4 regions of the Paenibacillus pasadenensis genome follow, and region 1 is predicted to be linked to each of the others. Evidence: predicted binding sites of a transcription regulator. Region 1 holds the regulator's gene; each other region holds the start of a gene.

What was found. The regulator LexA, encoded in region 1, represses DNA repair genes until DNA is damaged. The targets are predictions, from matches to a motif close to CGAACATATGTTCG.
Region 2: B8V81_RS23105 (DNA polymerase IV) is a predicted target of LexA. The motif match lies at 3,326-3,339, and genes of this name have one in related genera.
Region 3: B8V81_RS08385 (SPL family radical SAM protein) is a predicted target of LexA. The motif match lies at 3,227-3,240, and genes of this name have one in related genera.
Region 4: B8V81_RS02520 (WYL domain-containing protein) is a predicted target of LexA. The motif match lies at 2,968-2,981, and genes of this name have one in related genera.

What each region holds. Positions count from the first base shown of each region.
Region 1 is NZ_NFEZ01000004.1:2,610,803-2,616,440, forward strand. It holds gene B8V81_RS20810 (alpha-N-arabinofuranosidase) at 1-722, shown strand, start outside; gene B8V81_RS25550 (DUF6171 family protein) at 786-998, shown strand; gene B8V81_RS20820 (hypothetical protein) at 1,175-1,753, shown strand; gene lexA (transcriptional repressor LexA) at 1,916-2,539, opposite strand; gene B8V81_RS20830 (LysM peptidoglycan-binding domain-containing protein) at 2,819-3,229, shown strand; gene B8V81_RS20835 (DUF896 domain-containing protein) at 3,388-3,582, shown strand; gene B8V81_RS20840 (aldo/keto reductase) at 3,584-4,582, shown strand; gene B8V81_RS20845 (hypothetical protein) at 4,647-5,174, shown strand; gene B8V81_RS20850 (HAD family hydrolase) at 5,214-5,638, shown strand, end outside.
Region 2 is NZ_NFEZ01000004.1:3,121,215-3,126,852, forward strand. It holds gene B8V81_RS23090 (amylo-alpha-1,6-glucosidase) at 1-231, opposite strand, end outside; gene B8V81_RS23095 (LacI family DNA-binding transcriptional regulator) at 378-1,397, opposite strand; gene B8V81_RS23100 (YhjD family protein) at 1,505-2,005, opposite strand; gene B8V81_RS23105 (DNA polymerase IV) at 2,002-3,255, opposite strand; gene B8V81_RS23110 (hypothetical protein) at 3,878-4,006, opposite strand; gene B8V81_RS26095 (GNAT family N-acetyltransferase) at 3,999-4,808, opposite strand; gene B8V81_RS23120 (SRPBCC family protein) at 4,861-5,328, opposite strand; gene B8V81_RS23125 (DMT family transporter) at 5,364-5,638, opposite strand, start outside.
Region 3 is NZ_NFEZ01000003.1:1,092,830-1,098,467, reverse strand. It holds gene B8V81_RS08395 (glycosyl hydrolase family 18 protein) at 1-2,125, shown strand, start outside; gene B8V81_RS25165 (NAD-dependent epimerase/dehydratase family protein) at 2,227-3,138, shown strand; gene B8V81_RS08385 (SPL family radical SAM protein) at 3,260-4,357, shown strand; gene B8V81_RS08380 (hypothetical protein) at 4,386-4,619, opposite strand; gene B8V81_RS08375 (helix-turn-helix transcriptional regulator) at 4,735-5,638, shown strand, end outside.
Region 4 is NZ_NFEZ01000001.1:571,915-577,552, reverse strand. It holds gene B8V81_RS02535 (N5-glutamine methyltransferase family protein) at 1-109, opposite strand, end outside; gene prfA (peptide chain release factor 1) at 301-1,374, opposite strand; gene ychF (redox-regulated ATPase YchF) at 1,536-2,636, opposite strand; gene B8V81_RS02520 (WYL domain-containing protein) at 2,716-2,937, opposite strand; gene B8V81_RS02515 (DUF6612 family protein) at 3,048-4,061, opposite strand; gene B8V81_RS02510 (YHYH domain-containing protein) at 4,471-5,208, shown strand; gene B8V81_RS02505 (molybdopterin-dependent oxidoreductase) at 5,267-5,638, opposite strand, start outside.

The DNA of each region.
Region 1 (5,638 bases):
AGTGGTTCTCCACGCTCCGGAAGTCGCTCCGCATGGACGAGCTGATCACGCGCCACAGCGCGATCATGGATCAATATGATCCGGATGCCCGAGTGGCGCTCATCGTCGACGAATGGGGAACCTGGTACAACGTCGAGCCGGGCACGAACCCGGGCTTCCTGTATCAGCAGAACACGATCCGCGACGCGCTGGTCGCATCGCTGACGTTCCATATTTTCCACGAGCATAATCGCCGCGTGCGGATGGCGAACATCGCGCAGACGGTCAACGTGCTGCAGGCGGTCGTACTGACGGAGGGAGACAAGGCGCTGCTGACGCCGACTTATCATGTGTTCGACATGTACAAGGTTCATCAGGATGCCGAGCGGCTGGATCTGCAGCTGACGAGCGGCAGCTATCGCTTCGGCGAGGAAGAGATTCCGGCGGTCAGCGGAACGGCGACCCGCGACCAGGAAGGGAACGTCCACATCAGCCTCTGCCATCTCGATCCTCATGCTTCGGCAGAGACGACGCTGTCTCTGCGCGGCCTGCAGGATGGCGGCAGCTGGTCGGGCCTCGTGCTCGCCGGAGACAGCATCGACGCGCACAACACGTTCGAGCATCCGGAGCGCTTGCGTCCGGAGGCGTTCGACGGCTTCAAGCGGCAGGGCGAGGAGCTGGTCGTGACGCTGCCGCCGATGTCGGTCGTGACGCTGAAGCTGAGCGCGCCGGCCCAAGCCTGACGCAGCATGGCCGATACCGACTGCAAGGGCTGCCGGGAAGGCTACCGGGTGACCGAGGCGCAGATGCAGAGGCTGCTTGCGACGTCGGCATTCGCCCCGGACAAGCGGGTCGAGGCGGCGACCTATGAGCGCCGCCTCGAGGCCTGCCGATCGTGCGCGAAGCTGGAGGATGGAGTCACTTGCCGGGCCTGCGGCTGCATCATGCCCGTTGTCGCCTGGCTGCGAGCGCGCGAATGTCCTTTGCCGGGGCAGCGGCGCTGGGCGAGCGAGCCATAGCGGCGACGGGCAGTTAGACGGGAGGAACGGCTCCGGCAGCTTGGACCGGGCGATCGGGCAGGATCGCCGGTTCGGCTGCGGAGCCGTTTTTTTTGCTGCCGTCCTTCCGGTCTATCGCTCTCGACGTCCGCATATGCTGAGTCCGAGAGAATCGGCAACGGAAGGGAGTGACATGCATGAGCTCGTCCCGCAGGCGGGTCCCGCCCGGACCGCTGCCGCCATCGGCGCTATCCCGAACGGCCGGCGTCATGCTGCCGCTGTACCGGGAGTTCCTGCGCAGCAGGAAGTTCGCCGAACGCTGGTGCGAAGCGGTGCGCGAGGCGGATCTCGACACGCTGCTGAAGCTGCTCGGCCGGTTCGTGCCGCGCCGGGACATCCAATCGTTCAGCACGAACGGCATCGGCTTTTTCGCGGATGTGCGGGTCGCGGAGCCGTTCGGGCATTATACCAACGCGACGACGATCGTGCCCGGCATGGCGCAGTTCACCTTTCAGCCGGAAGCGCTGCGGCTCATCAGCCGTGCGATCCTGCCGCTTTATCGGAGGCTGTCGTCGAATCCGGCCTATGCGCGGCTGGTCGCGCTGGCGGTCAGCCGCAGCGACGAGGGGAGGCTGAAGCGCCTCGTGCTGCCTTATGCCCGAAGCCGCTATCTTGCCGGCATCCATATCGAGAGCGCGGGCTTTTATATGAGCTTCAAGCTGCCGGGAAGCCGCCTCGTCTATGTGAATGAATTTTTCCAGGAGAAGCTTCGTTGAACGCCGCCTCGGCATCGCGAAAAACGAGAACCTTTGACAAAAAAGCGCGCACTCTGTCGGAGTGCGCGCTTCGTTGAATAAGGGCGGAAGCGGCTGGGTAATGAAGGAAACTCGGCGCCGTCAGGCCTCTCGGGACGAGCGGCCGGAAAAGGGCGGACAAGCTCAGTGGATGTCGCGGAACAATCCGATCACCTTGCCGAGGATGCTGACATTTTTGAGCCGGATCGGCTCCATCGAGGCATTTTCGGGCTGCAGGCGGATGTGGTCCTTCTCTTTGTAGAAGGTCTTGACGGTGGCCTCGTCATCCTCCGTCATCGCGACGACGATGTCGCCGTTGGTCGCGGAGGACTGCTGGCGGACGATGACGTAATCGCCGCTATGTATGCCGGCCTCGATCATGCTGTCGCCGATGACGCTGAGCATGAACACGTCATGGTCGCCGACGAAATGGGCCGGGAGGGGGAAGTACTCCTCGATGTTCTCCGTAGCGGTGATCGGCATGCCGGCCGTGACCTTGCCGACGACCGGAATCTTGCTGACCGCGGTCGGGAAGGGCAGCTCCGTCGGGGAATCGCCGTCAAGGATCTCGATCGCGCGCGGCTTGGTCGGGTCGCGGCGGATCAGGCCTTTCTTCTCCAGGCGGTCGAGATGGCCGTGGACGGTCGAGCTGGATGCCAGCCCTACCGCTTCGCCGATCTCGCGGACCGAAGGCGGGTATCCCTTGTCGCGGACTTCGTTTTTGATGAAGTCGAGAATCGCCTGCTGGCGGTTGGACACTTTAGACATCGCACTCACTCCAAGAATAGGTATAGTAGACCATACGCGTTTTCAAAAGTATACCACAGAACCCGAGTTCGTACAAACATAAGTTCGAGAAACAGCTGTTCGCCCGATCGATCGCAGGAAAGGGAACAAATGTTCCAAAATGCCGTTGACGGAAACAAGCGTTCGTGCTAATCTGAAGCCAGAACAAATGTTTGGGGAGTGGATCTCATGTTGACATTATCGGGATACAGCAGTCCAAAACAAGCCGCATCTTCGCCGTGCGACGGCGGGCTCTCGCCCATGACCTCCGAAATGGACCGCGCCGCGAGCCAGCTCCGCCGCGCATCCTCTGCCCGTGCCGGCGCCGGGCCGCGGCGTGCCGCCGCGAGCCGCGAGCGGGCTTCGTTCCGGCCGGCTTCCTCATGGACGGTCCGCCGCCTGCTGCCGTGGACGGTCTCGGCGCTGCTGCTTGTCCTGCTTCTCGTCAGCCTCTGGGGCGTCGGCGGAGCCGAGGGAGCCGAGATCGCTCCGGCAGGACCGGACGAAGGAACCGTAGTCGTGACCGCCGGCGATACGCTCTGGTCGATCGCCTCCGCTCATGCCATCGCCGCCGATACCCGGGAGGGCGTCTACCGCCTACAGAAGCGCAACGGCCTCGCTTCCCCGTCGATCGAGCCAGGCGACACGCTCATCATTCCGGCTACCCGCTGACCTTCAGCCTATGCTGCGGCCTCCCCCCATAATGAGAGACTCCCCATTCAGCCCTCCGGCCTCCGCCTGAGGGCCGGGCTGCTTTCTTGACATGTCTTCCCTCATCGTTCAAAGTGAGAAGGAAAAGCATTTTTCGGTCGAGGGGGGAGGAATCGGAAGTGGATATCAATGCGCTGATCAACCGGATCAACGAGCTGTCCCGCAAGGATAAGACGATCGGACTCACGCCCGATGAAGTCATAGAGCGCACCCGCCTGCGCAAGGAATACCTGGACAATTTCAAGCGCAATTTCAGGCAGCAGCTGGACAGCATCGAATGGACGGACGGACCGGAAAGGGAGAAGGAGGAATAGCATGGAATACCGTCTTCTTGGCCGCAGCGGCCTCGTCGTCTCGGAGCTGTGCCTCGGGACGATGACGTTCGGCCATACCGCGTCGGAATCCGACAGCGCGCGCATGATCGAGGAATTCCGCGAGCAGGGCGGGAACTTCCTCGATACCGCGAACGTATATGTGCAGGGCCGCTCGGAGGAGATCGTCGGACGCGCGATCAAGCCGTATCGGGACGAGATCGTGCTCGCGACGAAGGTGCGGATGCGCACCGAGCCCCATGTCAACGGCGTCGGCTTGTCCCGCAAGCATATCGTGCAGAACGTAGAGGCAAGCTTGAAGCGGCTCGGCACGGACTATATCGATCTTTATCAGGTGCATGTGTGGGACCGCCTCACTCCGCTCGACGAGACGCTGCGCGCGCTCGACGATCTCGTGGCCGCCGGCAAGGTGCGCTACATCGGCTGCTCCAACTATCTCGCCTGGCAGATGATGAAGGCGCTCTCCATCAGCGATGCGAGGGGATGGTCGCGCTTCGTAAGCGTGCAGCCTCAATACAGCCTCGCCTGCCGGGACATCGAGCGCGAGCTGGTGTCGCTCAGCCTGGAGGAGAATGTCGGCATCATTCCGTGGGCGCCGCTTGCAGGGGGCTTCCTGACCGGCCGCTACGGCAAGGATAAGCCGGCGGAAGGCCGGCTGTCTCGTCCGTCGGGAGAGAGCGCATGGGAGCTGCGGGCGACCGACCGCAACTTCGCCATCCTGGACAAGCTTCAGGAGATCGCCGAGGCGGCGGGGCGGACCCCGGCCCAGACGGCGCTGCGCTGGCTTATCCAGGCGCCCGGCGTCGTCTCGCCGATCTTCGGCGCCAGCACGCTGGAGCAGTTCCGCGACAACATGGGCGCCGCGGGCTGGACGCTGCCGCCGGACGCCTGGTCGGAGCTGGACGAGGCGAGCCGCCTGCCGGACGATTATCCGACGCGCTTCATCCGCAAGTTCGAACGCGGCCTGATCCCGGCCGAATGACGAGCGGGCCGCGCGCGGCCCTCTTCAACGAGTAGAAAAGAATTCTAGATGGAGGTCATCCGATTTGTCACGCTCCTGGGAACGCAAGGTGCGCCGGAATTCGGCGCAGCTCAACAAGAATTTGAAAAAAAGAGGCATCGATCCGATCGCGGCGAAAAGCTCTGCCGCCAGCTCGAGCGCGACGACGCGCTTCAAGGGCCGCAACTTCATCTCGCCGATCCTGCTGCTGCTGTTCGTCGGCGCCTATACGCTGCTGATGCCGATGCAGGATCAGGGAGACGGCACGAGCCAGACGATGAACTGGTTTGTCGTCGCCGCATACGCGTTCCTCGCGCTGATGTTCTTCGTGCGGCGCCCGTACCTGCAGGTCGGAGCGGATCATGTGCAGACTCGCCGCATGATGGGGGACAAGCGTCTTGGCAAGGATGAGATCAAAAGCATCATGGTGCAAAAGGGATATGTCGTCATCCAGCCGGCCAAAGGCGGCAACTGGGTGTTCTCGCGCTTGATGAACCGCTATCCGGTCGAGCAGATGGGCGAACGGCTGGAGAAGCTGGCTGCGGCGCACGGCATTCCTTTCCAAAAAAGCTAGCCTAGACAATTCGGACGAGTGCCGGGGGGAGACGGGAACATGGCGAAACAAGCGGTTCTATTCGATTTGGACGATACGCTGCTCTGGGACGAGCGCAGCGTGGAGGAGGCCTTCCGCGCCACATGCGAGCTCGCCGAGGCGAAGCGGGGAGTCGATCCCGCCAGCCTGGAGCGGGCGGTTCGCGAGGCGGCGCGGGAGCTGTACAGCTCCTTTGAGACGTTTGAGTTTACCAAAAGCATCGGCATCAACCCGTTCGAGGGGCTCTGGGCGCGCTTCAGCGGCGGCGAGCATGAGTCGTTCCGCAAGCTGGAGCAGCTCGCGCCGAGCTACCGTCGGGAATCGTGGACGCGCGGTCTGGCCGCGCTCGGCGTGGACGATCCGGAGCTCGGAGCCGAGCTGGCGGAGAAGTTCCCCGAGGAGCGGCGCAAGCGCCCGATCGTGTATGAGGAGACGTTCGAGGTGCT
Region 2 (5,638 bases), 510 kb from region 1:
CGGATTCGTCAGCACGACCGTCGCCGCGTAGTTCTGATCCGCCTCCGAGGCGAGCACGATCGGCCTGCGTCCGTTGACGAGCAGCTCCATCCGGCTCAAGAAGCGGGTATCGCTCCGGTACAGGCCGTATCCGGTCAGCTGCTCCTCGCCCGCCGTCTGCTCGGGCGTGACGTCGCCCGCCAGATTCGTCAGGAGGAACAGATCGTTTTCTTTCAGGACCCGGTAGTTCATGTTCATTCTCCTTCGTCGGCGCATCGCTCGGGATGATGCCGCCATTCATTCTAGGAGCGCTCGTACCGCTCCAGCTTTATCCAAAACGTTTCGGATTTGATGGAAACGAAACCGCCTCGCACAGGCGGCATCTCCTTTTGAAGCCGTTATTCCTTGCAAGGCGCCGTGCTTTTGCGGACGATCAGCTCGGAATGAAGAACGATCTTGCGGCCGACCTCCCGCTGCTCCAGCATGTCGATCAGCAGCTGCGCCGACTGGTAGCCCATCTCGTAGCGGTCCTGGCGGATCGTCGTCAGCGGCGGCGAGCAATGCGCGGCGATGGCGATGTCGTCGTAGCCGACGATCGACATCTGCTCCGGCGCCTTGCGTCCCATCCGCTCGAGCGCCCGCAGCGCCCCGAGCACCATCAGGTCGCTCGCCGAGAAGACGGCGGTGACGTCCTTGCGGTTGTAGCCGATCTCGTACATTGCCTCGAAGCCGCCCTCCTCGCGGAAGCCGCCGTTGTAGACGAGCTGCGGATCGAACGGAATGCCGGCCCCTTCCAGCGCCCGCCGGTATCCCTCCAGCCGATCCCGGCTGACCGCCGCCTCGTCATGCCCGTTGATCATCGCGATGCGCCGGTGCCCCAGCCCGATCAGATGGCCGACCGCCGCAGCCGCTCCCTTCACGTTGTCGGTCGTCACATGGCCGACCTCGCGGCTTTCCAGCGGGATGTCGATCAGCACGCACGGGAAGTCGGTATCGTGCACGACCTCCTCCAGGTACGGATCATGCAGCCGCAGCCCCGACAGGATCGCGCCGTCGACGTTGCGCTCCTTGCACAGGTCGGCGTAGGACTTGGACTGCTGCTTCTTGGAGCTGGTGCTGAACAGCAGGATGTCGTAGTCCAGCTCCGTCGCCCGGTCGTTGATGCCGCACAGCGTCTCGAATGCGAGCGAGTCCTTCGCGCCCTCGCGGTTGATCTCGGACAGGATGACGCCGATCGTGCGCGTCTTTTTCGTCACCAGGCTGCGGGCTACGGCATTGGGCCGATAGCTCAGCTTCTCCGCGATCGCCTGGATTTTCTGCCTCGTCTTTTCGTTCACGTCGTAATAGCCGTTGAGCGCCCGGGATACGGTCGTGACGGATACGCCTGCCGCCTTCGCGATGTCTTTGATCGTTGTCAAACGTACCCCCCTCATCTTTCCAAAACGTTTCGGAAACCTGTGAGCTCATTATAGGCGGAGATGTAAGCCTTTGCAACCCTTTTTTTTCCCGCCGCAAGCAGCCCCGATCACGGGGCTCCCTCCGTCCCTCGCTTTTTCTTGCCGTCATCCTTCATCCGCTCGGCCAGCTCCGCCGCATACCGGGTCAGACGCCAGCTGATCTCCGAGCGCATCACCTCGCGGGTCATGCCGAAGTGCTCCTCGTAGCCCCGGCAGTAGTAGCGATGATGGACGATCGAGGACGACTGCTCCTCCGCGACGATGCGGATGTTGCGGGCCTTCAGCTCGCGGCGCAGCGCGTACTGGTCCTGCATGATCCGGTTCAGCACGAGCTGGCCGGCGGTGCCGTACAGCCGCCGCAGCATGTTGCCGGAATGCTCGAGCTCGGCGAGGCTCTTCTCGACCATGACGGCCATATGGGGAAGGAGGATGGAGTCGCGGATCATGACGCGCTCCTCCGCCGTCGTCACCTTGGCCTCCGCTCCCGCCTGGCCCCGGTCGTACTGCTCCACATGCTCGGTCAGCAGCATCTTGGACTTCCAGCGCTCGTTGCCGTCCAGCTTGCTCATCGGTAATGTCCCCCAATCTGTTCGGCGCGCTCGCGCGCCACTCCCGCTTCCAGCAGCGACGACGCCCGCATGATGGCGTCCGCTCCGAATCGTTCCTTGATGCGGTCGATCGTCTGCTCCTTGCGATAAGCCCGGTCCCGGTCCTCGAACAGCGTCAGCTGCATGACGCCGTCGTCCGTCAGTCCCGAGACGGTCACGCTCAGCCGCCCGACCGGCAGGCCGCTCCAGTGGCGCGCGAACAGCTCGCGCGCAGCCGCGGCGACCTCATGCGTCAGCGACGTCGGCTGCCCCAGCGTCAGCTGGCGGCTGAAGCCGCCCGTCCGCTCGCCGTCGGTCTCCGTCGCGGACACCGCGACGACCGTTCCCATGCAGCCGTGCCGCCGCATGCGCTGGCACACCTCGACGACGAGCTCGAGCAGCACGACCTCGATATCCGCCAGGCAGCGGTACATCCGCCAGCGCAGCGCCTTGCCGTGGCCGACGGACTTCAGCTGGTGGCGGATGCCGGAGACGACCGGGCTCGGGTCGATGCCGCGCGCCGTCTGCCAGTAGTAGCCGGCCTGGATGTCGCTCTGCCGCCCCATCTCGAGCCGCATGCGCCGCTTGAACTCCGGGAACTCCAGCCGCGCAATGTCGCCAATCGTCGTCAGCCCCATCCGGTTGAAGTGCCGGGTCATCCGCGAGGCGACCATGAACATTTGATGCACCGGTAGCGTCCACAGCGTCGCGTCCAGCGTCTGGGGCCTCAGCTCGAACACGCCCTCCGGACTCTTCTTGGCGTAATTGTCGGCGGCCATCTTGGCCAGAATCTTCGTCGGGCCGATCCCGATCCGGGACTTGATGCCCGTCGACAGCAGGATATGGTTCTGGATGTCGCGCGCCGTCCGCCTCGGCCCGCCGTAGTAGGCCGCGGAGCCCGTGACGTCGAGGAACTGCTCGTCGATGCTGTAGGGCTCGACCTGATCCGTGTACCGTTTGAAAATCTGCGTGATGAACAGCGACACCTCGATGTAGCGCTGCATCCGCGGCCGGATGACGACCAGCTCCGGACAAAGCGCCAGCGCCTCTCCGACCCGCGAGGCCGTCGTCACGCCGCGCGCCTTGGCGAGCGGGCACGCCGCCAGCACGATGCCGCTCCTCCGCGACGGATCGCCGACGGCGACCGGCTGGTCGCGATATTCGGGATGCGCCGCCTTTTCCGCCGAGGCATAGAACGACTGGCAGTCCGCCAGCAGGATCGCTCTCTCCACCGGGCATACCTCCTGCTCTCTAGGGATCGGGCCTGCGAAGAGCCGGCCGCGAGCCCTGTTGCTCGTTGATCGAATATATGTTCGCTTTTCGTTCTAAACGTATTATATACCGAATGTATGTTCCCTATGCAAGAGGGAAAATAAGGAAGCGCAAGCAGCCCGCAAGCCTCTGCAGAGGCTTGCGGGCTGAAAGGGCGGCGGGCGAAGAGCGGACGGCGGACGAGAGCGGGAAGCGGGCCGGGCGCTGCGAGCGAAGGCGGACACGGCGAGCGGACGGGCACGGGCCGCGGACGGCGAACGAGAGCGGGAAGCGGGATAGCGAGCCGGGCGCGGGTGAGCGAAGGCGGACAAGGCGAGCGGACAGGCACGGGCCGCGGACGGCGAGCGGCGAGGCGCTATCGGCTCCACGAGGGAGCCGAATGTTCCTTGATTCGACGATCTCCGGCGCTTCGGCTCCACGAGGGAGCCGAAGGTTCCTTGATTCGACGTTATCCGGCGCTGCGGCTCCATGAGGGAGCTGAATGTTCCTTGATTCGACGTCACCCGGCGCTTCGGCTCCACGAGGGAGCCGAAGGTTCCTTGGCTCGCGCCAGCGCTTTGAATAAACGCCCTAACCCGCCGATCATGAATCCTTAGCCGCTTCAACCGCATGCTTCAACAATATAGAACTGGCGACAGGTCCTGTTCTGCCTGGAACCGGCGTTATTGCACTTGGCAGGTCCAAGCAGCCCTCGTAGTCGACATCATGCAAATTTGATGTCCGCGATCACGCCCGCCGGCTGGAAGCCGAGGCGGCGGTAGACGCGGTTGGAGTCGGGATAGGCGCAGTCGGCATAGAGCATCGGCACGAGCCCTTGGCCGGCGATGCGGCCGGCAACGCCGGCGACGAGCGCGCTCCCGTAGCCTTTGCGCCTGCGGTCCGGGGGCGTGTACACGGCGTTGATGCGCCCGTGCCGCGGCGAGGCGCCGCCGTAGCCCGCCATCGCGGACGGCTCGCCGCCGTCTTCCCACAGGTAGAGCTTGGCCGCGCGGATGAGCGTGTCGGCCGTGGCCAGCTGGCCAGCGGCGTCAGCCAGCTCGCCGTACACGTCGCGGACCATGCCGGCGAGGAATTCCGCCGCGAGCTCGCGCTCGTCCGACCCGAACAGGCGCATCCGTCCGGAGACGCCGGTCGGCGGAAGGAGGGCCGGCGCCGCGTAGGCTTCCATGACCATGCCGACCCGCGTTCCCCTCCCCGTGCGCGCCCCGTGCCGCGCCGCGAAGCTTGGCGCCGCGTCCGGCGAGCCGGATACGCCTGGCAGCAGCTCGTCCGCCAGCGCTTCATCCAGCTCGCCCAGCAGGCGCTCCCGCTCCGGCGGCTCGAGCTCCGGAGACAGCCAAAGCCAGCCGTTGCGGCCTGGAGACTGGGCGAACACGAGCCGTCCGTCGCCCGAGCGCAGCCGCCTCGATTCCGGCGCCGCGCTGATGGTGTGGATCAGATTGAAAGCCGTCTCTTCCCGCACGAACGCTTTCTGCTCCAGCGTGCCGTCTCCCGGCAGAAACGATTGCAGCATGGCCGATCCCCTCCTTTCATGTCTGGCTCCGTCGCGGGAGCCAGGCGGGCCGTCAGCCCGATTCGCCGTCTCCGGCCCGCCCGTCCTCCAGGGCGTCGCGGAGCGCGCCAAGCGCCTGCTCCCAGCGCCGCTTCATGAGCTCCCGCTCGGCGGGACCGGCCAGCCGCTCCTGATGGAAGCTCACCGCCGTCCGGCCCTCGCCGGAGGGCAGCAAGCGGATCTGCAGCGTCGCAGGCTCGTCCCATTCCGGCAGCCGCCAGCGGAGCCGCAGCTGGCGGCCGGGCTTCACGACGACGAAGCGGCTCTCGATGCCTTCCGAAGAGACAAGCTCGCTTCCCGGCTCCAGCTCCCGAGGCCGCGCGTCTCCGAGCCACAGCGCGAGGCCTGCCTCTGTCCCCGTCAGATGCCGCCAGATGCGCTCGGCGGAAGCGCCGAGCGTGCGGCGCACGCCGATCTGCCAGCCCGCATCCGCCGTGAGGCCGACCGGCCGTCCCTCGGCCTGATCTGCATTCCGATCCATCTCTTCCCCTCCTAAAATCGGACGTTTTTTCCAGCTTACCTCGTTCGCCGGCGGCTGTAAATGCTCCCCTCCGCTGGATCCCCGCTTCCAGCCGGGAAGGATCGGAAGCGCTGCCCGACGCGCGCCTCGGCCGAAGCGCTGCCCGCGCCTCGACTTCGCTTGCCGGCAGAGCCGGGGGAGCGGCCGATCAGCGCCATGCCGAGCATGACGAGCAGGCCGCCGCTCCACTGCGTCCAGCCGGCATGCTCGCCGAGCACGAGCACTGACAGCAGCAGCGCGCTGAACGGCATCATGCCGGAGCAGGCCGCCG
Region 3 (5,638 bases), on a different contig from region 1:
CAAGGGCCACTTCAACCAGCTCGTGAAGTACAAGCAGCTCTATCCGGACGTGCGCACGCTGATCTCGGTCGGCGGCTGGGCGGGCTCGGGCGGTTTCTATAATATGGCGAATACGGAAGCGGGCCGCGAGACGTTCGCAAACAGCGTCATCGACTTCCTGCGGACGTACAAGTTCAACGGCGTCGATATCGACTGGGAATATCCGTCGGGCACGGGCCAATCGGGCAATCCGAATGACTTCTCGGTCGCCGAGCCGCTGCGCAAGGTGAACTACGATAACTACATCCTGCTGATGAAAAAGCTGCGCGAGAAGCTGGATGCGGCAGGCGCTCAGGACAATCAGAAATACGATCTGACCGTCGCCGCGACGGCGTCGAGCTGGATTCTCGGCGGCATGAAGCTCGGCGAGGCGAACCAATATCTCGACTGGGCGAACCTCATGACTTACGACTTCCACGGCGCCTGGAACGGCTATGTCGGTCCTCATTCCGCCTTGTATCCGGACGCCCGCGACACGGAAACGGCCGCGCTCGGCACGCCGGTGCTGAACACGGACTGGGCGACCCGCTACTACCTCGGCACGCTGCCGCCGGAGAAGATCGTCATCGGCGTCCCGTACTATTCCCGCGGCTGGAAAAACGTGAACGGCGGCATCGACAACACCGGCTTGTACGGAACGGCGCCGACGACCGGAGGAGGGGCGGACGGCGAGTTCGGCATCTGGAACGATCCCGCGCCGGAGCAGCCGGCCGGAGCGAATCCGATCTGGCATATCCTCAATCTGCTCAAAGACCCGGCCAACAAGCGTTATTTCGACCCGGTGACAAAAACGCCTTACCTGTTCAACGCGAGCAAAAAAGTGTTCCTGACCTATGAGGACACCGAATCGCTCGGATACAAGCTGGACTACATCAAGGAAAAGGGCCTGGGCGGCATGATGTTCTGGGAGCTGACCGGCGACTACTCGCAGGCGGCCGACGGAACGTACACGTACGGCAATACGCTGACCGAATTCGCCTACAACAAGCTGAAGACGGCCGGACTGCCCGGAGGAGCCGCGAAGCCGCAGCTGCCTGCGCCGAAAAACTTCAGCATCGCGTTCAGCGGCAATTACGATCATCCGAACTACACATACTCGCTCAAGATCACGAACAACACCGGAGAGGATATCGCCGGGGGATGGAAGCTGGAGTTCGATCTGCCGACGACGACGACGCTGACCTCCGCGTGGGGAGCCGGTTCGGTCGAGCGGATTTCCACGGCGTGGGACTTCAACCGCTACCGTCTGACGGGAACGGCGACGCAGACGATCGCGAACGGCGCGACGCTGGACATTCCGGGCATGATGAAGCTGAACTTCTCCGGCGGGCCTCAGCGGGTGACGTTGAACGGAAGCTCCTCGAAAGCCGAGTATGAAAAGCTGTACGGAACGGCGCCGAGCCCGTCGCCGGGAGCGACGCCGACGCCATCGCCAAGCGTGACGCCGACTGCAACGCCGACGCCAAGTGCGACGCCAAGTGCGACGCCGAGCGCGACACCGACGCCAAGCGCAACGCCGACGCCGACTCCGGGCCTATGCACGGCGGCGGCTTGGAGCGCGACGACGGTGTATGTCGGCGGCCAGAAGGCTTCGTACAACGGTTCGGTCTACGAGGCGAAATGGTGGACGCAAGGAGATCGGCCGGATCTGAGCGGAGCCAATGGACCGTGGAAGGCGGCAGGAGCCTGCGCGACGCCAGCGCCAAGCGCGACGCCGACGCCGAGCGCGACGCCGACGCCAAGCGCGACGCCATCGCCGAGCGCGACGCCGACGCCGAGCGCGACGCCATCGCCGAGCGCGACGCCGACGCCGAGCGCGACGCCATCGCCAAGCGCGACGCCATCGCCAAGCGCGACGCCGACGCCGACGCCAAGTGCGACGCCAACGCCGAGCGTGACGCCATCGCCGAGTACGACGCCAACGCCGAGCGCGACGCCGGGAGCTGCGGCCTGGACGCCGGGCACGGCGTACAAAGCCGGGGACAAAGCAACCTACGGCGGCAAGACCTATGCGTGCCTGCAGCCTCATACCGCCTTGGCGGGATGGGAGCCGGCCACGACGCCCGCTCTGTGGAAACTGGCCTGAGCGGTCCCAATTGCAAGCTGCCCTGCCTCCATCGCCGGAGGCAGGTTTTTTTGCGCGTGGGAACGAATACGACAAGGGAGGCAACAGGAAAGGATGAGGACATGAGGATTCTGGTGCTCGGCGGAACGAGATTCATGGGCAAGCATCTGGTCGACGAGCTGCTGCGGGAAGGCCACGAGGTGACGGTCGGCTCGACCGGCAAGACGGACGTCACATACGAGGGCGAGCCGGAAAGGCTGGTGCTGGATCGGGGCGAGGAAAGCTCGCTGCTGCCGGCCGTCCAGGGCCGGGAGTGGGATGTCGTCTACGACATGATTGGCTACTCGCCGGATGAGGCGCGGCTGGCATGCAGGGCGTTCGCCGGAAGGACGGGGCGGTTTGTCTTCGTCTCCTCGCTCGCGGTCTACGAGCCGGCCGAACGGGCTCAGCGGGAGGAGGACTGGCTGCCGGAAGGCTATCCCGTGACCGGCACCGACCGCCATTCGCTCAGCTATGCGGAAGGAAAGCGCCAGTCGGAGGCGGTGCTCGCGGCTCAGGCGGACATGGAATCTCTTTTTGTACGGCCGCCTTTTGTCGTCGGGGAAGATGACTACACGCGCAGGCTGCACTGGCATGTGGAGCGGGTCGCTTCCGGCTTGGAGATCGGCATGCCTTCGCCGGACGCGAGGGTGCAGTTCATCCGCTCCGATGAGGCGGGCCGGCTGCTGAGCTGGCTCAAGTCGGCGCCGCTGAGCGGTCCGGTGAACGCCTGCTCCGGAGGCAGCATCCCGCTGCGGGAGCTTGCCGGAATGATCGGCTCGGCGACCGGCAGGCGGCCGCGGCTGACGACGGAGGTGACGGAGCAGAACGGCTCTCCTTATGGAGTCGAAGGCTCTTGGTATATGGACGGCGGCAAGGCGGCAAAGGCCGGATTCCGGTTCGAGCGGCAGGAGGACTGGCTGCCCGGACTGATCGGGCGTCTGGCCGAAGAGCGGCTCGAGCGAGCCGGCCGCGGCGATTCCGGCCTGTCCTGATTTTGAGCGAGACGAGCTGCTCCGGCAGCTCGTTTTTGCGTTGAAGCGGGTTGCCGCAGCCGGAGGGGCGTGTTATACTCCACTATATAGAACAAATGTTCGCTTGTAGGGGGTGCAGGCCATGACGGCAGCAAAGGCGGAGCTGATACGAGTCAAGCAGCTACTGACGAAGGTCAAGGAAGAGAAGATGCTTTTCCGCTGGTCGATCAATCCCTATCGCGGCTGCATGCATGGCTGCAGCTTCTGCTATGCCAGGGCGTTCCACTCCTTCATCGGCATGGGAGCGGACGAGTTCCAGAGCCGCATTCTCGTCAAAGAGAACGCCGCCGCCGCGCTCGAAGGGCAGCTGCACCGGATGGCGGCGCGGCATCGCTTCGACCTGGCTGCGATGGCGCGGGATATCGGGCATGTGGCGATCGGCACGGCTACCGACCCGTATCAGCCGGCCGAGGGCGCTCACCGGATTACCCGGGAGTGCCTGAAGGTGCTCGCCCGTTACCAGGTTCCCGTCTCGATTACGACGCGCTCGCCGCTCATCCTGCGGGATCTGGACCTGCTCGCGCAGTGCCGGGTGCTGTCGGTCAACTTCAGTCTCCATACGCTGGACGACCGGCTCATCCGCAGTCTGGAGCCGGGCTCTCCGCTCTCTGCGCCGCGCCTGCAGGCGCTTCGCGAGCTTCGTGAGGCCGGCCTGCCGGCCGGCGTATTCGCCGCCCCGATCCTGCCGCTGCTGTCGGATTCCCGAAGCGCCCTGCAGGAGCTGATGCAGGCGAGCCGCGCTTGTGGCGCTCTCTTCCTGATGAGCTCGCTGCTGCGGCTGACGCCCGAGGTGAAGGGCTGGTACTACGGCGTGCTTCGCGAGGCGGCTCCGGAAGTGCTGCCGGAGTATGAGCGGATCTTCCAGGGAGCGTATGCCATTCGCAGCTACGAGGAAGAGCTGCGAGTGCGAATCGAGGAGCTTAGGCTGCTTTACGGGCTGCCGCGCTCGCTGCCGGCTGTGGAGGAGCCGGGGCGGTGGAGCGGCGAAGCCTGCGCCGGGCCGCCGGGCGGCCCGGCGGACGGATGCGGCCCTACGGACGGCGGCCTCGCCGCGTTCGAGCCGCAGCGCAGCTCCGTTTCGTTAGGGCAGCGGCTGGCCGCGCGCAGAGAAGACCCCGCGGCCGAAGCGAGCCGGGGGCCAGTCAAGGAAGTGCTGGAGCAGATGGCGCTCCCCTTTTGAGCTCGAGCCGGGGGCGAGGACAAGCGCCTCAGAAGCCAGTGCGGTACTTCCGGGCGCTGGACGAGTCATCTTTCGTATGCGTCTTGTCCTTCTCGTCCTGCTGCTCGATCGTCAGGTCCTCGACGGGGATGGGATCGACGTGCTGCTGGGCGGGATCCTGATCCATCAGGCTTTCTTTTTCCGTCGGGTACTGCTCGGGATGGTCCCGATCGGCCACGGACGGAGTCGTGGATCGGAGGGACTTGTCTTTCGGGTCGGTCATTTCGAGCACCTCTTTTCGATGTTGTCTCCGCTGCCGGATCGGCTAGGAGGGGGTTGTCTTCCTTACCCCAAAGCAAGGAAGCACTAACGCAGGTCGCCAAGGAGGCGGAAGAGAAATGAAGCTGGCGAGGCTGCTCGGCATCACGATGCTGCTGCTGGGCAGACGCAGGGTCGGAGCCCAGGAGCTCGCCGAGCGCTTCGAGGTGTCGGTGCGCACGATCTATCGGGACTTGGAGGCGCTCTACGCGGCCGGCGTGCCGGTCGTATCCTATCCCGGCCTGGACGGCGGCTACGAGATTCTCCATACGTTCCGGATCGACCGGCAATACCTCAGCATGGAGGAGCTGCGCTCCATGCTGATCGCGCTCAAAGGCGTTCAGGCCGCGTGGAGCGAGCAGCAGCTCGGGCGCCTGCTCGACAAGGTCGGAGCTCTGCTCAGCCGTACCGAGGGAGGCGCCGAACGGGAGAAGGACGCCGGCCAGGTCGTGCTGGACCTTAATCCGTGGCGAGGCGGAAAGCGCGAGAAGAGAATGCTGGAGGAGCTGGGGCAGGCGCTGGAGCAATGCCGTGCGATTCATATGGCTTATATGAATTGGGAGGGCAAGGAGTCGGAGCGGGAGATCGAGCCGATCGGGCTGGTGCTGCGGGATATGGTCTGGTATTTGTACGGCTTCTGCCGGCTCCGGCAAGATTATCGGACGTTCCGGCTGAACCGCATCCAGCGGCTGGAGCCGCTGGAGGAGCGGTTCGAGCGTCATGCGATGACGATCGAGGAGCTGGACCGGCGCTGGGAATCGGACGGAGAGCAGCAGCTCGAGCTTCGCCTGCTGTTCCATCCCTCCGTCCGGACGCGCGTCCGGGACGAATATCCGCCGCAGGCGATCCGGCAGCGCGAGGACGGCTGGCTGGAGGTCGCCTGCACCCGCCACAAAGGCTATTGGCTGTACTCCCGGCTGCTCAGCTACGGTCCCCGCGTCAAGATCCTCGATCCGCCCGAGGTGGCGCAGGAGATGCTGCGCA
Region 4 (5,638 bases), on a different contig from region 1:
TCGCCTCGGCGATCGTCGCTGCCGCAGGCAGCCGGTATTCCCTGGCTGACTCCATCTCCTCCCGAAGCGCAGCGCCCTCCGCTGCGTCCTTCAGCTCCCGATGCTCCATGCCCGCCGCCCCTTTCCGTTTCCCTTGTCCTTTAGAATTCGACTCCGGCTCCGTTCCGCCCGAACGCGCGCGCGAGGAGTCCTGATCGCAAAAAAGCCCCTCCCGGACGGGAGAAGCTTTTTGCTTCGCTTGCGCGCCTGCTCGGATCATCGCCGCCGGCCTGCGCCGTCAGATGCTCCGGGCGGCTTCGATCAGGCGAGGTTTTCCTTCTCCAGCAGCTCCGCCTGCTCCGCCACCGACAGCGAGTTGATGATCTCCGTCATGTCGCCGTTCATCACGGAGTCGAGGCGATGCAACGTCAGGCCGATGCGATGGTCCGTCACCCGGCTCTGCGGGAAGTTGTACGTGCGGATGCGCTCGCTGCGGTCGCCCGTGCCGACCTTGCTCTTGCGCTCGCCGGCGATCTTCGCCTCTTCTTCCTGGCGATGGATGTCGTAGATGCGGGCGCGCAGCACCTGCAGCGCCTTGGCCTTGTTCTCGTTCTGCGACTTGCCGTCCTGGCAGGTCGCCACGATGCCGGTCGGCACATGCGTCACGCGCACGGCCGACTTGGTCGTGTTGACGGACTGGCCGCCCGCGCCGCTCGAGCAGAACGTGTCGACGCGGATGTCCTTGTCGAGAATCTCGACCTCGACCTCCTCGACCTCCGGCATGACCGCCACCGTCGATGTCGACGTATGGATGCGCCCGCCGGACTCCGTCACCGGGATGCGCTGCACGCGATGCGCGCCGCTCTCGAACTTGAGCTTGCTGTAGGCGCCCTTGCCGGAAATCTTGAAGATGACTTCCTTGAAGCCGCCGAGATCGCTCTCGCTCGCGTCCATCAGCTCGACGCGCCAGCCCTGGGATTCCGAGAAGCGGGTGTACATGCGGTACAGATCCGACGCGAACAGCGCCGCCTCGTCGCCGCCGGCCGCGCCGCGGATCTCGACGATGACGTTTTTGTCGTCGTTGGGATCCTTGGGCAGCAGCAGGACGCGCACTTCCTCGGCAAGCTGCTCGAGGCGCGCGCCGAGCTCCTCGAGCTCCATCTTGACCATCTCGCGCATCTCGTCGTCGAGCTTCTCCGCCTGCATCGCCTTGGCGTCCTCGTACTGGGCATGCACTTGCTTGTATTCCGTATAGGCGTCGTATGCGCCCTGCAGATCCGACTGCTCCTTGGAAAGATCGCGCAGCCGCTTAGGATCGCTGGATACATCCGGATCGCACAGCAGCTCGCTCAGCTTGTCGTATCGGTCGGCCAGCGCTTGTAATCGGTCCAACACCAGACTTCACCTCTGTATGGGATTGCGTATCGTAGGTTCTTGGATAAATGCCTTGCCCTTCATTATACCATATATGACGGGAGAACATAAACGGTCATGCGAAAAGCCCCGCGGGAGCCGGGGCTCCAGCGAGGCCGAGTCTCGTCCGGCGCCCGGCCGTCCTAGACGTTGAAGCGGAAATGCATGACGTCGCCGTCCTGCACGACGTACTCCTTGCCCTCCAGGCGCAGCTGGCCGCGCTCGCGGGCGACGTTCATGGAGCCTGCGGCGACCAGGTCGTCGTAGGCGACGACCTCGGCGCGGATGAAGCCGCGCTCGAAGTCGGTGTGGATGACGCCGGCCGCCTGCGGCGCCTTCATGCCCTTGCGGATCGTCCAGGCGCGCACTTCCTGCACGCCGGCCGTGAAGTACGTGTACAGGCCGAGCAGCTTGTACGCGCTGCGGATGAGGCGGTTCAAGCCCGACTCCTGCATGCCGAGCTCCTCGAGGAACATCGCCTTGTCCTCGCCCTCGAGCTCGGCGATCTCCGCCTCGACCTTGGCGCTGATCGGCACGACCTCGGCGTTCTCGGCCGCGGCGAACTCGCGCACGAGCTTGACGTACGGGTTGCCCTCGGCGTCCGCCACCTCTTCCTCGCTCACGTTGGCCGCGTACAGCACCGGCTTCATCGTCAGCAGATGCAGGTCGCGCACGAGCACGCGCTCCTCCTCGGTCAGCTCGACGCTGCGCGCCGCGCGGTCCTCGTAGAGAGCGGCCTTGAGGCGCTCGAGCACCTCGACCTCCTGGGCGTACTGCTTGTTGCCGCCCTTCATGTTCTTGCGCGAGCGGTCGATGCGGCGGTCGACGGAGTCGATGTCCGCGAGGATCAGCTCGAGGTTGATCGTCTGGATGTCGCCCAGCGGATCGACCTTGCCGGAGACATGGGTGATGTTCTCGTCCTGGAAGCAGCGCACGACGTGGACGATCGCGTCCACCTCGCGGATATGCGCGAGGAACTTGTTGCCCAGTCCCTCGCCCTTGCTCGCGCCGGCCACGAGGCCCGCGATGTCGACGAACTCGAAGGCGGTCGGCACGGTCTGCTTGGGCACGACCAGCTCGGTCAATTTATCGAGACGCTCGTCGGGCACTTCCACGACGCCGACGTTGGGGTCGATCGTACAGAACGGATAGTTGGCGGACTCGGCTCCCGCCTGGGTGATTGCATTGAAAAGCGTCGACTTCCCGACGTTCGGGAGACCGACGATGCCGCATGAGAGCGCCAATGGGAACAACTCCTTCACATTCTCTGAATCATCTAGGTGCCATTATACATGACGCGGGCGTAATGATAAAGGAAAGCGCTCAGCCGAGCCGCCTCCCGGCCCGGCCGCCGGGGCCGTCCGCCGGCTGCGCCGCGAGGATGCCGTCCAGCCGGAACGTGCGCGGGAGACGCTTCTCCCGGTCGAAGCCGTAGACGTAGTCGGCCTCCACCCGCGCCAGCCTCACGAGGCGGCGCGTCAGCCGTCCGTCCGCGTCGGCATAGATCAATTCCACGTCGCGTCCGATCCATTTGCGCAGATTCATTGCGGGCCGCTCCCTTCGCGATCGAAAAAAAGAACATACATTCGTATATTGATTATATACCCGAATGTACGTTCTTATGCAAAGGGAATTTCTGGCGGCCTCGCCTGGCCTTACGGCTGCTCCTGCAGCCCTTCCAGCTCCTCCAGTCCATCCTCGCCGAGAGCGTCCAGCAGTCCTTGGTCGGCCGGCATCACCTCGGGCGCGTCTTTGGCTTCATCCGGCACGACGACCGGCTCGGCCTCGTTCCAGCCGCTGTAGCCGAGCGTGAACGTCTGGCTCAGCCGGGAAGGGTTGCCCGGATCGTACTCGATCGAGACGTCGGCCGTCGCTTCCAGCCGGGTCAGCCGTCCCGTCGCCTCGTCGAAGCGGAGGCGGTAATCGAGCGCGTTCACTTGGATGGAATCCCGCACGCGCGCCTCCATGTCGTCGAGTCCCATCGTGCTGCGCAGCAGGTCGCGCACGAGCGCCTCGGCCGCCTCGTCGCTGCCGCTGCCCGCGTAGACGAGCACCTGCTCGCCGTTCTCGAGTCCGCTGCGGAACGCGGCGGCATGCTCGGCGATCTTCTCGATCTCCTTGGCCGGGGCGATCTGGAAATCGGACAGCGTCGCCTTGATCTTGGGCACCTCGTCCGCCAGCATGCGGCTCCACGCTTCGTTGGAATAATCGTACATATAATAGCCGCTGTCGGTCAGGTAGGAATCGAGCGTCGACGACTCGCCCATGTAGTCGTTCACCGTCTTCTGCATGAGGGCGAGCGGCTGCACGATGATGCGCCCCTCGTTGGTCATCGACATGGACGTCGTCTGGCCGTCCGTCTCCATGTCCTGCTTGAGCTCCATGGACAGCTCGAGGCTCTTCGTGTCCGCCATCGTCTCTGCGGCGCGGCCGAGCACCTGCTCGGCGCTCGGCGCGCCTTCCTCGGCGGGCGCCGAGGCGGCTTGCTTCGGCGTGGCCGGCTGCGGCGTGGCCGCTCCGTCTCCGCCTGCGTTCGAGCAGCCTGCCGCGAGCAGCAGGGCGAGCAGCCCGGCGGCGAGCGCGGTCCGGCGCAGCGGACCCGCCTCTGGGCGAGCGGCCGACGCGGTATGTGGTTGTTCCTTGCGGAATGGAATCGGGGTCGGATTCATGCTGCACTCTCCTTTCCTGATGAAGCCTGCTCCAAGCCTGTCCGGCAACGGGCCGTGCGGCCGCGCCTGCATCTTCGCCCTCCCGCCGAACCATACTACCGGCAGGGGAGGTGAACAGCGATGGAGAACAAGACTCATCAAGGTAACTATAAAGGAACGGCCTCCATGCATGCAAAGAACCAAAGTATGGAATTCGTCAACGATGTCGTGGAGGACGTCAAGTCCGTGACCAACTTCACCGGCAAGAAAAAGAAGCAGACGGACTGAGGATTCCCCCGTCCGTCCGCCTCGGCGCAAGCGATGAAACAGCGGCGGCTCCAGACCGGAGAGCCGCTGTTTTTCTATGCATTCCATATTTAGGATGGATCATCTATGATGGAGTTGAAAACGATAGAAAAGGGGTCTTGATATGAAAAAGCTCCATCGGCCGGCGGTCGTGATCATCCTGCTCCTCTCCCTGTTGTCCCTGCCGTTGTCCGCTTCCGCTCACTCCGGGAGAACCGACAGCAGCGGAGGGCACAACTGCTCCGAGAAATCGATCCGAAAGGGCTTGTGCACCGGCTATCACTATCATAACGGCGGCGGGTCGTCCAGCAGTTCGTCCAGCGAGTCCACATCCTCTTCGACCGCGGCATCCTCCAAAAAGTCCACGACGGTCCGGAGCGTAATCGCGAATGAAGCCAAGCCTCAGGCTCATTGCACGAAAGTAAGCGATGTGCTGACCGGAAGCTCGTCGCAGTATCGGTACTATGAACGGATTTGGGACTGCCGGAAATCGACGGACAGCGGCGCCAAATATGAAGAGACCTCCCTTTCGCTTTATGTAGACGAAAAACTCGCCGCCCTGGACAAAGGCATCGTCAGCCTCCAGCAGACGAATTATATTTCGCTGAGGGACTTCTCCCGCCTCTTCGGGTTCAGCCTCGACGTCGCCAAGACCAAAGTGTCTGTCGTCAAGCAGAAGAAGACCGCGTTCGAGATTGAAGCGCAAACGCGGAAAATCAACGGAAGCGCGGGGTTCTCCGGATTCAAGGCCATTCAAATCGAAGGGGCTTATTACGTTCCCCTGCGTTACGCAGCCGGCATGGCCGGGGCATCCATTGTTTCCGCGGACAGCCGGAGCATCGAGCTTTCCACGAAGCGCTGACCTCCTCGAAGAGCCCTCATTCTTCGCGCATCGAGCCTTCCCTTCGGGAAGGCTTTTTTCACACCCAGGCGTCCTTGCTGTAGCCGCGCTCCTCCCAGTAGCCGGTATGCTCGCCGGAGATGAGCTCGATCCGGCTCAGCCATTTGACCGACTTGTAGGCGTACATGCGCGGCACGACGAGCCGCACGGGGCCGCCGAGCGGGCTCGGGATCGCCTGTCCGTCATGCAGCACGGCGACGAGCACGTCCTCCTCCATCGCCTGCTCCAGCGTCAGCGAGTCGGTGTAGACGCCGTCGCCGGAGTAGAGCTTCACCGTCCGCGCTCCGCTCCGCACGCCCGCCTGCTCCAGCAGCCTCCGCAGCGGGATGCCTTCCCAGGTGTTGGAGTAGACCGACCAGCCCGTCACGCAGTGGAAGTCGCTGACCTGCAC